DNA from 3 places in the Phyllobacterium sp. TAF24 genome. Region 2 is predicted to be linked to each of the others. Evidence: predicted binding sites of a transcription regulator. Region 2 holds the regulator's gene; each other region holds the start of a gene.
What was found. Region 2 encodes LexA, which represses DNA repair genes until DNA is damaged. Its sites were predicted from a motif close to TGTTCNNNNTGTGTTCNG; they were not measured.
Positions count from the first base shown of each region.

Region 1: a site for LexA is predicted at 2,579-2,596, ahead of uvrA (excinuclease ABC subunit UvrA). Genes of this name have one in related genera too.
Region 3: a site for LexA is predicted at 1,886-1,903, ahead of AB4Y96_RS18900 (YifB family Mg chelatase-like AAA ATPase). Genes of this name have one in related genera too.

Region 1 is NZ_JBFRDN010000040.1:26,526-30,665, forward strand. It holds gene uvrA (excinuclease ABC subunit UvrA) at 1-2,440, opposite strand, end outside; gene ssb (single-stranded DNA-binding protein) at 2,880-3,416, shown strand; gene AB4Y96_RS23810 (YqaA family protein) at 3,454-3,888, shown strand; gene AB4Y96_RS23815 (DUF2000 family protein) at 3,891-4,140, opposite strand, start outside.
Region 2 is NZ_JBFRDN010000016.1:21,191-25,330, forward strand. It holds gene AB4Y96_RS14880 (substrate-binding domain-containing protein) at 1-95, shown strand, start outside; gene AB4Y96_RS14885 (tetratricopeptide repeat protein) at 207-1,439, opposite strand; gene lexA (transcriptional repressor LexA) at 1,776-2,495, shown strand; gene AB4Y96_RS14895 (ComEC/Rec2 family competence protein) at 2,489-4,140, opposite strand, start outside.
Region 3 is NZ_JBFRDN010000023.1:70,605-74,744, reverse strand. It holds gene AB4Y96_RS18905 (transglutaminase-like cysteine peptidase) at 1-211, shown strand, start outside; gene AB4Y96_RS18900 (YifB family Mg chelatase-like AAA ATPase) at 273-1,805, opposite strand; gene AB4Y96_RS18895 (MBL fold metallo-hydrolase) at 1,964-2,845, opposite strand; gene AB4Y96_RS18890 (LysR family transcriptional regulator) at 2,994-3,893, shown strand; gene gshB (glutathione synthase) at 3,890-4,140, opposite strand, start outside.

The DNA of each region.
Region 1 (4,140 bases), on a different contig from region 2:
CAACAGTCATATCGAGCACATCGGCAATGGATTTGCCTTTAAACAGCACTTCCAATGTTTCGCGGTTATACCGTTTGCCGTGGCAGACATCACAGGTGACATAGACATCGGGCAGAAAGTGCATCTCGATCTTGATCACGCCGTCGCCCTGACAGGCCTCACAGCGCCCGCCCTTGACGTTGAACGAGAAGCGCCCCGGCTGATAGCCGCGTGCCTTGGCTTCCGGCAGACCGGCAAACCAGTCACGGATCGGCGTGAACGCACCCGTATAGGTTGCAGGATTGGAGCGCGGTGTGCGGCCAATCGGCGACTGGTCGATATCGATGACCTTGTCGAGGAATTCCAGACCATCAATCCGGTCATGTTCCGCCGGTTGTTCGCGCGAACCCATAATGCGACGCGAGGCTGATTTGAACAGGGTCTCGATCAGGAATGTCGACTTGCCACCACCGGACACACCCGTTACAGCGGTAAAGGTGCCAAGCGGAATTTCCGCGGAAACGTTTTTCAGATTATTGCCGCGCGCGCCGACGATCTTGATGCGCTTTTTGTTCAGCTTGCGCCGCTCCGCAGGTACGGCCACCTCAATCGCACCGGACAGATACTTGCCTGTCAGTGATTTCGGGCTTGCCATAATATCGGCAGGCGTGCCCGCCGCGATGATCTCGCCGCCGTGAATACCGGCAGCTGGACCAATATCAACCACATAATCGGCGGTCAGGATCGCATCTTCGTCATGTTCGACGACGATGACCGTATTGCCGAGATCGCGCAAATGGCGCAGCGTCTTCAAAAGCTGCTCATTATCGCGCTGATGCAGACCGATGGATGGTTCGTCGAGAACATACAGCACGCCAGTGAGGCCGGAACCGATCTGCGATGCCAGACGAATGCGCTGGCTCTCACCCCCGGATAGCGTGCCGGAGTTGCGCGACAGTGCCAGATAATCGAGGCCTACATCATTGAGGAAACGCAAACGCTCGCGAATTTCCTTGAGGATACGCGCAGCAATTTCCGTCTGCTTGTCGTTGAAGCTTTTATCGATATCGCTGAACCAGGCGTCGGCATGGCGGATCGACTTTTCGGTAATCTGACCAATGTGCAACCCGCCGATCTTGACGGCCAGCGCTTCCGGTTTCAGGCGATAACCGCCGCAGGCCGGGCAGGGTGTGCCGGACATGAAGCGCTCAATCTCTTCACGCGACCAAGCCGAATCTGTTTCCTTCCAGCGCCGTTCCAGATTGGGAATGACGCCTTCGAAAGGCTTTGTTGTCTTGTAGGAACGCAGGCCGTCATCATAGGAGAAATGAACTTCGCGGCTGCCGGTGCCGTAAAGGATGGCGTTCTGTGCCTCTTCATTGATATCGCGCCAGCGGTCAGCGAGTTTGAAGCCGTAGCTGCCGCCCAATGCTTCCAATGTCTGGTTGTAATAGGGAGAGCTCGACTTCGACCAAGGTGCAATAGCGCCACCCTTTAAAGTAAGGCTTCCATCCGGGACGATCAGACTGGGATCAATTGCCTTCTGGGTGCCAAGGCCATCGCAGGTCGGACATGCACCAAACGGATTGTTGAACGAGAACAGGCGCGGCTCAATTTCGGCAATGGTGAAACCCGAAACCGGACAGGCAAACTTTTCCGAGAACATCAGACGCTCATGTGTCTCGTTCTTGGATTTATTGGCGGATTCACCAGATGTTTCATCAGATGGAAGCGGCTTGTCGGCAAATTCCGCCAGAGCAATGCCATCGGCAAGCTTCAGCGCTGTTTCGAGACTGTCGGCCAGACGAGCCGAAATATCCGAACGCACGACAACGCGGTCGACCACCACATCAATGTCATGCTTGTATTTCTTGTCCAGCGCCGGAACATCGGCAATTTCGTAGAATATGCCGTCAACTTTTACGCGCTGGAAGCCGCGCTTCTGCAGATCGGCCAATTCCTTGCGGTATTCGCCTTTGCGACCGCGGACAATTGGCGCGAGAATAAACAGCCGCGTGCCCTCATCCTGCGCCAGAACGCGGTCAACCATCTGGCTGACGGTCTGGCTTTCAATTGGCAGGCCCGTTGCGGGTGAATAGGGAATGCCGACACGCGCATAGAGCAGACGCAGATAATCGTAGATTTCCGTGACAGTGCCAACGGTGGAGCGCGGATTACGGCTCGTCGTCTTCTGTTCAATGGAAATGGCCGGCGAAAGTCCGTCAATCTGATCGACATCGGGCTTTTGCATCATCTCCAGAAACTGCCGGGCATAGGCCGACAGACTCTCGACATAACGCCGTTGGCCTTCCGCATAGATCGTATCAAATGCGAGGGACGATTTGCCCGAACCGGACAGGCCCGTCATGACAATAAGCTTGTCGCGCGGCAGGTCGAGGTCGACATTCTTCAAATTGTGTTCGCGGGCACCACGAATGGATATAAATTTCTGATCGCTCATGACTGTCACGCCGTTATGGGGGGAGGAACTGGCTCGCTGGCCGGAGTCTTTCCCTTATTTAGAAAGTTTCCTGCAAATTACGAGGCTGTACCTGAGTTGGAATCACCATAGCCATGTTGACATCCATAGAGCAAGTGATAGAACAAAAAAAGAACAAATATTGCAGGCAAGGTGAAATCAGCGCAAAACCTGTTGGTTCCGCGTCTGATAAACCAGACAAGCGCAGGAAAGTTGCACCGGTGAAACGGCACGAGGGCAAGGCTCCTGACAGATTTGTCAGGAGAATGTCAGTTGCCAGTTCATCCAGCCATGCGTTTCACGGCAGTTGGATGCGGAATTTGAGCAGTATTTTGTGGATATAGCCAGACAGTTACCCGCCGGGTGCGCGGCTTCTGTATGATGGCGCAAAATCGAAAAGCTAATTTTGTGGAGTATTTTTATGGCCGGCAGTGTCAACAAGGTGATTTTGGTAGGCAATCTGGGCAAGGACCCGGAAGTTCGGAAAATGGGTTCAGGTGATCCTGTTGTCAGTTTCAGCCTTGCCACGTCAGAAAGCTGGCGCGACAAGAACAGCGGCGAACGCAAGGAAAAAACCGAATGGCATAATATCGTTATTTTCAACGATAATCTGACCAAGGTTGCCGAGCAGTATCTGAAAAAAGGCATGAAGGTCTATATTGAAGGCTCCTTGCAGACCCGCAAGTGGCAGGACCAGACCGGCAATGAGCGCTACACGACGGAAATCGTTCTGCAGAAATTCCGCGGCGAATTGCAGATGCTCGATTCACGCGGTGAGGGTGCCGGTTCCGGCGGCGGGCGTTCTTTTGATAATTCGAGCCGTGGCCAGGTTTCCGATAATGGCGATTATGGTTCCGATTTCGGCCGTTCCAGCGCGTCCTCATCAAGCAATAGCGGCGGCGGCAACAATGCAGGCGGTAATTTCTCGCGTGATCTCGATGACGAGATTCCGTTCTGATCCAGTTTTGTAATCAGTTGCCGGTTATTGCCTGATCATGCTTGATTTTGGTGTTTATGCCGGATTGTTCGCGGCCGCTTTTGCGGCCGCAACCATTTTACCCATGCAATCGGAAGCGCTGCTTGCGGGGTTACTTCTTAGCCATTCCTATCCGGCATCCGCTTTGATTGCCGTTGCAAGCGTGGGCAATGTGCTTGGTTCCATGGTCAACTGGCTGCTTGGGTGTGGGATTGAACAGTTTCGCAACAGAAAATGGTTCCCGGCAAGCGAGGCGCAACTGGACCGTGCCACGCGCTGGTATCAGCGCTATGGCAAGTGGACGCTGCTTTTGAGCTGGGTGCCGATCATTGGCGATCCGCTGACAGTGATTGCGGGCGTCTTGCGCGAACCAATATGGAGTTTTGTCCTGCTGGTCGCGATTGCCAAGACGGTGCGTTATCTCGTTGTGTTTGCGCTCGTATCAGGTTGGTAGGCTCATGGATGCATTTTTGCACCCTTGGTGATCTTGTCGACAATCTTCTTTTCCGCCCGCAGCGCAATGCCGACAACTTTGGCATCATCAGGCGCAAACCGGGCAAATGTCGCCCGATTGAGCTGGTCATAGCCGGTTGCAAACATTTCCTCGACGTAGAGACAGGATTTGACCTCGCGCTCCAGTGAGCGGCGATGGATTGCCGACAGGGTGACCTGATCTGCCGTCAGTATGATAATGGGCTGGATGGGC
Region 2 (4,140 bases):
TGGACGGCGAGCCGGTGGAAAACATCCACGAGATATGGCCCGTCGAGCTTGTCCTGCGCCAATCCAGCGGACCGCCCATCGCCCCGCGCCGTTAACCCAGTCGATGATGGTTACAAGTTCGGAGCTCTGAGCGATTCTGACGATAGGTGTTCTGCAGTTGATGGATAACATTCCCGAAATTGTCACTTCCACGACGAAACGAACCTTCATTTTCGCGCAGAATTTTTGGCATCGGCCTCCGCCAAAGCTCGTGTAGCGTCAACATAATCTTGAGCAGAGGCTTTCTGCCATAGTTCCTTGGCTTTGACCTCATCCTTAGCTAAACCGTCGCCTTGAAAATACATAAGACCAAGGTTGTATTGAGCCATTGCCAATCCCTGATCAGACGCTTTACGTAACCACACTTCGGCTTGCTCATTATCTTTTGGGATATCGACGCCAGTGATATATCTGAGTCCGAGTTCGGCTTGAGCTTGTGCGAGACCTTGGTCGGCGGCTTTTTTCAACCAGCTGAGCGCTAAAACATCGTCTTTGGTGACACCTTGGCCGGAAAAGTAATGTAGTGCGAGGTTGGCTTCGGACATCGCCAATCCTTGTTCGGCGGCCTTACGGTATAGTTCCACAGCTTTTTCATCGTCCTTAGCTATTCCGGTACCGCTTTCATATCTTCGCCCAAGCTCATTTTGTGCCACAGAGAGTCCTTGTGCTGCAGCTCGCGCGAACCATGCGACAGCTTGCACGTCGTCCTTTGGGAGACCCTTGCCACTCGTATATTGCTGGCCCAGATTAAACTCCGCCAGGGCCACTCCTTGATCAGCGGCTTTCCGGTACCATTTCACCGCATAGACTTCGTCTTGGGATACGCCGAGTCCTCGTGAATAATAAAGGCCGAGATTAAGTTGCGCGAAGGCATTTCCCCGATCCGCAGCTCTTTGAAACCATTTGACCGCCTGTACAAAGTCTTGCAGCGTGGCTCGACCTTCTTGATACATAATTCCCAGCTGAAATTGAGCTTCCGGAAGTCCTTGTTCAGCTGATTTTCGAAACAGGTCCAATGCTGTATGAATATCGGCTGATACACCGGATCCTTTGTTATAGAACAAGGCAAGATTATACTGAGCTCGGGCATCGCCAGCATCTGCGGCTTTTTTGTACCATTCAGCGGCCGATACAAAATTCTGTTCTGTCCCTAATCCGCGTTCATACAAGACACCGATTGTAAACTGAGCGTCAGTATCGCCATTCTTAGCCAGCGGTTGCAGTTTGAAAAAAGCCTTGTCGTAATTCCCGGCAGCGATATCGTTATTTGCACCCGCTAATCCACCTGCTACTGCTGGGGATGATATGGCAAGCACCAACCCTATCATCAGAGCTGAGCGTATGGATTGCATAAAGCTTCCAACTGACTGTCGCCAGATCACCGCAAGGTTTGATTTCATAATGTCCCCCGACACATAGGTCCGCCACATGTGTTCAATTTGGCAGACCCATCATATATAACTTGGCGACCTATCCAGCCAATACCAAATGCTGCGGTATAAACTTTGCTGATTCTAGGCTTTCAGTGCGGTGTTTGTTCACGGCAAACGTTATGCCCCACGGACACTGAAACGAACTGCTGAACAGATCATCAGCGCCAGAATGAAGCTAATTGCAAATTGTTGACCATCACGCCGAGCGTATGCAACGGAATATTAAGCACTTGTAGAACAATGCTGGAACAGATAGTGTTTGTTCTGGTTTTGTTTTTCCGATTCCCTGCTAAAGGATCGCCGATGCTCACGCGTAAACAACATGAACTTCTTCTCTTCATTCATGAGCGTCTGAAGGAGACGGGTATCCCGCCATCCTTCGACGAAATGAAGGATGCGCTGGATCTGGCTTCCAAATCCGGCATTCACCGGCTGATCACTGCGCTCGAAGAACGCGGCTTCATTCGCCGGCTTGCCAACAGGGCACGCGCGCTGGAAGTCCTGCGCCTGCCAGACTCCATTGCTCCGGGTCTCAACGCCCAGAGAAAGTTCGAGCCAAGCGTCATCGAGGGCAGTCTCGGGCGCAATGTTGCGCCGCCAAAGCCGCAGCCGCGTGCTTCCAACGACATGGATATGCCTGCCAATGTCAGCATTCCTGTCATGGGCCGGATTGCTGCCGGTGTGCCCATTTCCGCCATCCAGAACCAGACCCATATGCTGAGCCTTCCGCCGGATATGATCGGCAGTGGCGAGCATTATGCGCTTGAAGTTAAAGGCGACTCGATGATCGAAGCGGGTATTTTTGATGGCGATACCGTCGTTATCAAGCGCGGTGATACGGCCAACCCCGGTGAAATCATCGTGGCGCTTGTCGATGATGAAGAGGCAACGCTCAAGCGGTTCCGTCGCAAAGGAGCATCGATTGCCCTTGAAGCAGCGAATCCTGCCTATGAAACCCGGATTTTTGGACCGGATCGCGTGCAGGTACAGGGTAAACTCGTCGGACTCATCAGGCGTTACTGATCCGGATCGGCATCCCGTTCGCCGCTGTTCGGGATGCTCGCTTTTGTTTTTGGCTTATGTACACGTTCCGGCATGTTGCGTGCCGCTCGTGAGTGAACACGGTAAGTGTTCCATGGCCGATCTGGCGGTCCAATGGCATAGGTCAGGCTGGCTGAGATCAACCTTTGATCGAATGTTTGTTCGATCCTGGAAGCATTCATCGCTTCCCCATGCCCCTGTGTGACCGGCCCCTGTGTGACCGGGCCCAAGCGGATTTCCGCGGCGCCATTCAAAGCAAGATCGTGCAATGTGACCACCAATGTGCCGGGATTTGTGCACGCCGCATCCCTCCCCGCAAAGGCCAGCACGACAATATTTCCTTCACTGCAGGCTGCATTCTTTTGCGCCGGTTTATCCGTATAGGCGATGATGAGCCCGCCGGGTTCGCGCGCCGTACAAAGCTTGTCTGCGCATTCAAACATGCCGTTTGCAGCTTGTGCATTGGCCTTGACTGGTTTGATGATCTGCGCAAGCCCATAACCTTGCTGCCAGTTGTTCAGAATGAATGCGCCACCTTGCGACCGATTGATCATCAATGTTTCGCCATTACGCAGTCCCACCAGTCTGCCATCCTCCGATATGACAATATCCGGCGGTACGCTGCGCATCATGACGAGCGCGCCGATGGCCAATAGTGGCAGGCTGCACAGGCGCAGCCATGACGACAGGAACAGGAGGACAATCAATCCCGCACTCAGGAACAGCAGGCTCACTTGCGGCATTGGACCGAGATGGCCGCTGGGCGAAAGAGCCGCGACATGATTGGCAATAACAGTGAAGAGTTCAATCCCGCGCTCCATGACACGGAAGGGTAGCCAGTCCATATCGAAAGGCATGAGCAGCAACGCCAGAACGGCAAAGGGCATGACAAGGATGGATACCACAGGCAAGGCCAGCGCATTGCCGATCAAACCCAGTGGTGCCGTATTGTTGAAATGATAGACGGCAAAGATCGCACTGGCTGAACCGGCGACCAAAGACGTCATGGCGATGCCATTGATATGATCGATGATCTTGTCCGGCAATTGCAGAAGCAAACCATTGCGGCGTTTGCGTCGATTGTTCCGGGTTGCTTTGCGGGGTGACCACCAACCATAGAATGCGATCAGCGCCGCGGTGGCCGAATAAGACATCTGAAAACTTGGTCCCAGGATTTCATGTGGTGCGATGGCGATTGTAACGAGTGCCGCCAAGGCAACATTGCGCAATGAAAGCGCGGCGCGGTCCGCGATCATCGCAATAAGTATCACCGCCAGCATGACGAAGCTGCGCTGGGCGGCGACATCGAGACCAGAGAGTAGCAGATAAAATGCGCAGGCCAGCAGCGCGACAAAGGCTGAAAACTTCTTGATCGGATATCGTGCGGCGAATTCCGGGAAGAAGGCCAAGGAGGCACGCAAAGACCCCATGACGATGGCCGCAACAAGCGCCATATGGAACCCGGATATAGACAGGACATGCGACAAGCCGCTGAGCCGCATGGCATTGTTCGTCGCCTCACTGATGCCGTCACGCTGTCCGGTGATCTGCGATGCAGCAATTGCGCCCGGCTCGCCCTTGATCTGATGCTGAATATGGTTGGTGAGTTGCTGGCGCATGCCCGCCA
Region 3 (4,140 bases), on a different contig from region 2:
CACCGTGGTACGCAAGCCTGACGGCGAAGGTCATGCGGTTCTGACCGTGCGCACCGACACCGGTGATTTCGTCCTCGATAACCTTGCCGATGGTGTCAAGAACTGGTCGGAAACCGAATATACCTATCTCAAGCGCCAGGCCACGAACAACACCGGCCGCTGGGTCAGTATCGAAGCACCAAGCAATATCCTTGTGGGTTCGGTCCGCTAAATCGAGGCCAAGCATTCAAGATATGCCGGATCGAAAAGTCCGGCATTTTCTTTTTGCCGATTCAGGCGGCTTGATTGGCCGCGTCCTGCGCCATGCGGTATGAAATCGCTTCCGCCACGTGAATACGCCCGACAGCTTCAATTCCTTCCAGATCGGCCAGCGTTCGCGCAACTTTGAGAACCCTGTGATAGCCGCGCGCGGAGAAGCGCATTTGTTCTGCTGCTTGCTGTAACAGCGTCAGGGCCGCCTTGTCACATTGCGCCACCTCCTCAATCAGCGCGACGGGGCAATGAGCATTCATTGTCACGGCGGGAAATCCCAATGCTTCGTAACGCCGCTTCTGGACGTCTCTGGCACGGGCGACCCGTACAGCAACAAAGGCGCTACTCTCCGAAGCCGGGCGATGGATGAGATCGACCGCACTGACGGCGGGAACATCGATACGAAGATCGATGCGGTCGAGTAATGGCCCGGAAACGCGTGCCTGATAATCCTGCTGGCAGCGCGGTCCTCTGGCACAGCGATGCCCCGGTTCACCGGCCATGCCGCAGCGGCAGGGGTTCATGGCAGCCACGAGCTGGATTTGCGCCGGATAGGAAATACGGTGATTGGCGCGGGCGATCATGCAATCTCCGGTTTCAAGCGGTTGGCGCAGGGAGTCCAGCACCTGTGGTGTGAATTCCGGAAATTCATCAAGAAACAGCACGCCGCGATGTGCCAGAGAGACCTCGCCCGGCCGGGCACGAATCCCACCGCCAACCATGGCGGCCATGGAAGCGGAATGGTGCGGCGCACGAAAGGGCCGCCGATCCGTCAGTTTACCACCCAGCAATTGACCGGCAACCGAGGCAATCATGGAGACCTCGAGAAGTTCGCGTGGCAGGAGTGGCGGCAGGATGGAGGGAAGCCGCTGCGCCAGCATGGACTTGCCCGAGCCGGGCGGGCCGATCATGAGAAGGTTATGACCGCCTGCGGCGGCAATCTCCAGTGCGCGCCGGGCGCTTTCCTGACCTCTGATATCTGCCAGATCGGGCAGATCTGGTGCATTGGTGTGCATGGAAGGCTCAGGGCGCGATAGTACCTGATGGCCGCGAAAATGATTGGCAAGGCTGATGAGGCTGCGCGGCGCCAGAATATCGATGTCCTCGCCCGCCCATGCCGCCTCAGGACCGCAGGGAGCGGGACAGATCAAACCGCGATCCTGCCGGTTGGCGGAGATTGCCGCGGGCAGGACGCCTGCCACATGGGTGATCGTTCCATCAAGCGACAGCTCGCCAAGCACGACGTAGGATTGCAGCGCATCGGCGGGCATGGCGCCAAGCCCCGCCATCAAACCCACGGCGATCGGCAGGTCGTAATGACTACCCTCCTTCGGCAGGTCTGCCGGAGCGAGATTGACGGTCACCTTCTTCGGCGGCAGGGAAAGCCCTGAAGCATGCAGCGCCGCCTGCACGCGCTCACGGCTTTCAGCCACCGCTTTATCTGGCAGGCCGACAATATGGATGCCCATTTTACCGGGAGAAATCATGACCTGTACATCGACAGGTTGGGCCTCAATGCCCTGAAATGCGACGGTACGCACGCGGGTGACCATCAATCGTTCCTTGAAAATATCGCGTTAAAAAAATGAATAGTGCCAATAATGGCACCTCATCACAATTTGCGCGGCATGACAAGAACGTTAGGGGAACGCAAGGAAAGCAGCGCCAGCGATGAGGCTGGCGCTGCCTTATCAGCTGAGGATAGGCGCAATCAGCCCCACTTCATCTCGCCCTTGGCAACCTTGGCACCAAGCTCGAGCGACGAGACATCGAGAAGGTCAGGGTAATGCGTTTTCATTGCCGAGATCAGTTCGCCGCTCGTCTTGGCTTTTTCAGCTTCGGCATTGAATGTCTCGAGATAGTCGCGGGTGAATTTCACCGCCTCAACACCCTGCGGCGCATCGGTAGCCTGATGGGATGGCACAACAATCCTGGGCTTACGGGCAGTGATTTCATCAAGTGCCGCAATCCACTTCTTCCGGTCGTCAGCTGTCGGTTCATCCGCAACCCAGACATGGACACCTGATGATATCAGAACGCCGCCAAAAATCGCTTCAAGGCTTGGCACCCAGAGATAGCGGCGATCTTTCAGGTCCTTGACATTTATCACTTCTATCTTGTTGCCCTCAAGCTCAAGCGAAGCCACATCTGATGCATCCGGGATGACCACATCCGCCAATATTTTCGGGCCATTATCCTTGAGCTGCGGCCCCCAGACATCAAGCTTGCCCTGTACATTGCCCTTGATAGCCTCGACCGTTGCGCTGGCAGCAATCACCTTTGCCTTCGGGAAAGCATCAACGATAGGACGCAGACCAAAATAATAGTCGGGATCGCTGCAACTGACATAAATCGTCGTCAGCGTCTTGCCGGTGGCCTTGATGGCATCGGCGACAACCCGCCCGTCGGACAGCGTAAATCCACCATCAAGCAATATCGCTTCCTTTTCACCGGTCAACAGCACCGGTGTGCGGCGAAAACCATTCTCATCCGCCTGAAAATAAGTCCATTCCAGTTTCGCAGCGGCTCTTGCAGCCAAGGTGCCGAGTGGCTGAAGAGCGGCCACAACACTGGCAGCCAGAATGGATTTCATCGTATCGCGTCTTGTCAGAAGGGTTCGCACAGTTTCATTCCTTAATCGGTTTCTCGGTGTGAGGCCGAACACTGACACGGAAAGGTTTCTTGAAAAATCCTGATCAAAGAGACAAACTGTCTGATTAAATCAGATAATAGAGTGCGCCATGCCTTCGGTCAGTTTCAATCGCTTCATCTATTTCGTCACTGTTGTCGATATGGGGTCCTTTACGGCCGCAGCAGACCGGCTTGGGGTGGCCAAGGCTGTCGTCAGTCATCAATTGTCGAAGCTGGAGGAGGAACTGGGCACAGCGCTTCTCATCCGCACCACGCGGCGATTACGGGCGACCGAGGCAGGACGCCGGTTCTATGAGCGTTGTATCATTGTTCTGCGCGAGGCGGAGAATGCGATTGATGAGGTTTCATCCGAGACGGGTACACCCGCGGGAACACTGATGCTGACCGCGCCGCTGGATTATGGCGCGAAAATCGTGGCGCCAGCCGTGGCACTGTATCTTGAGCGTTATCCGCAGATGAAGGTCGATCTGAAATTCACCGACGTCAAATTCGATCTGGTCGATAACGAACTGGATCTGTCGATCCGCGTCGGCTGGCTGGAGGATTCGAGCGCGCAGGCCAGGCGCATCGGCACTTTCGAACAGCATCTCGTCTGTTCGCCCGCCTATGCCGCACGAATGCGTCCTGCCAATCATCCGGAAGGTCTGGAAGACGCGAAATGGATCGCCAATGGCGCGTTGAAGGAGCCGCTGCGCTGGTTGTTTTCAAGCGCGGACAAAACCGTGACTATCACAGGCAAGCCCGTTGTAACAGCCAATGGCACTGAAGCCAGCTATGTCTGCGTGCTGGCGGGCATCGGACTTGCCGTTATGCCCGACTATCAGGTGGCTGATGATATTGCCGGTGGCCGGTTGGTGCAGATATTGCCTGATTGGTCACTGCCATCTGGCGGAATTCATGCGGTTTACCCGCCGGCAAAGTTCCGGCCGGCGCGCGTGCGCGCCTTTGTCGATATTCTTGAAGCGATGGAACGTGAACGGCGCAGTTAGCGTCGCTTGGCTTCCACCGCGTCCCAGAACAGCGCTGCAATATCGGCGCCGCCAAAGCGCTTCACTTCGCGCACGCCGGTGGGTGACGTGACGTTGATCTCGGTCATGTAGTCGCCGATGACATCAATGCCGACGAGGATGAAGCCGCGTTCACGCAAAGAGGGGCCGATGCGCGAGCAAATCTCGCGTTCGCGCTCGGTCAGCTCGGTCTTTTCAGCCCGGCCGCCCACATGCATGTTGGAGCGGG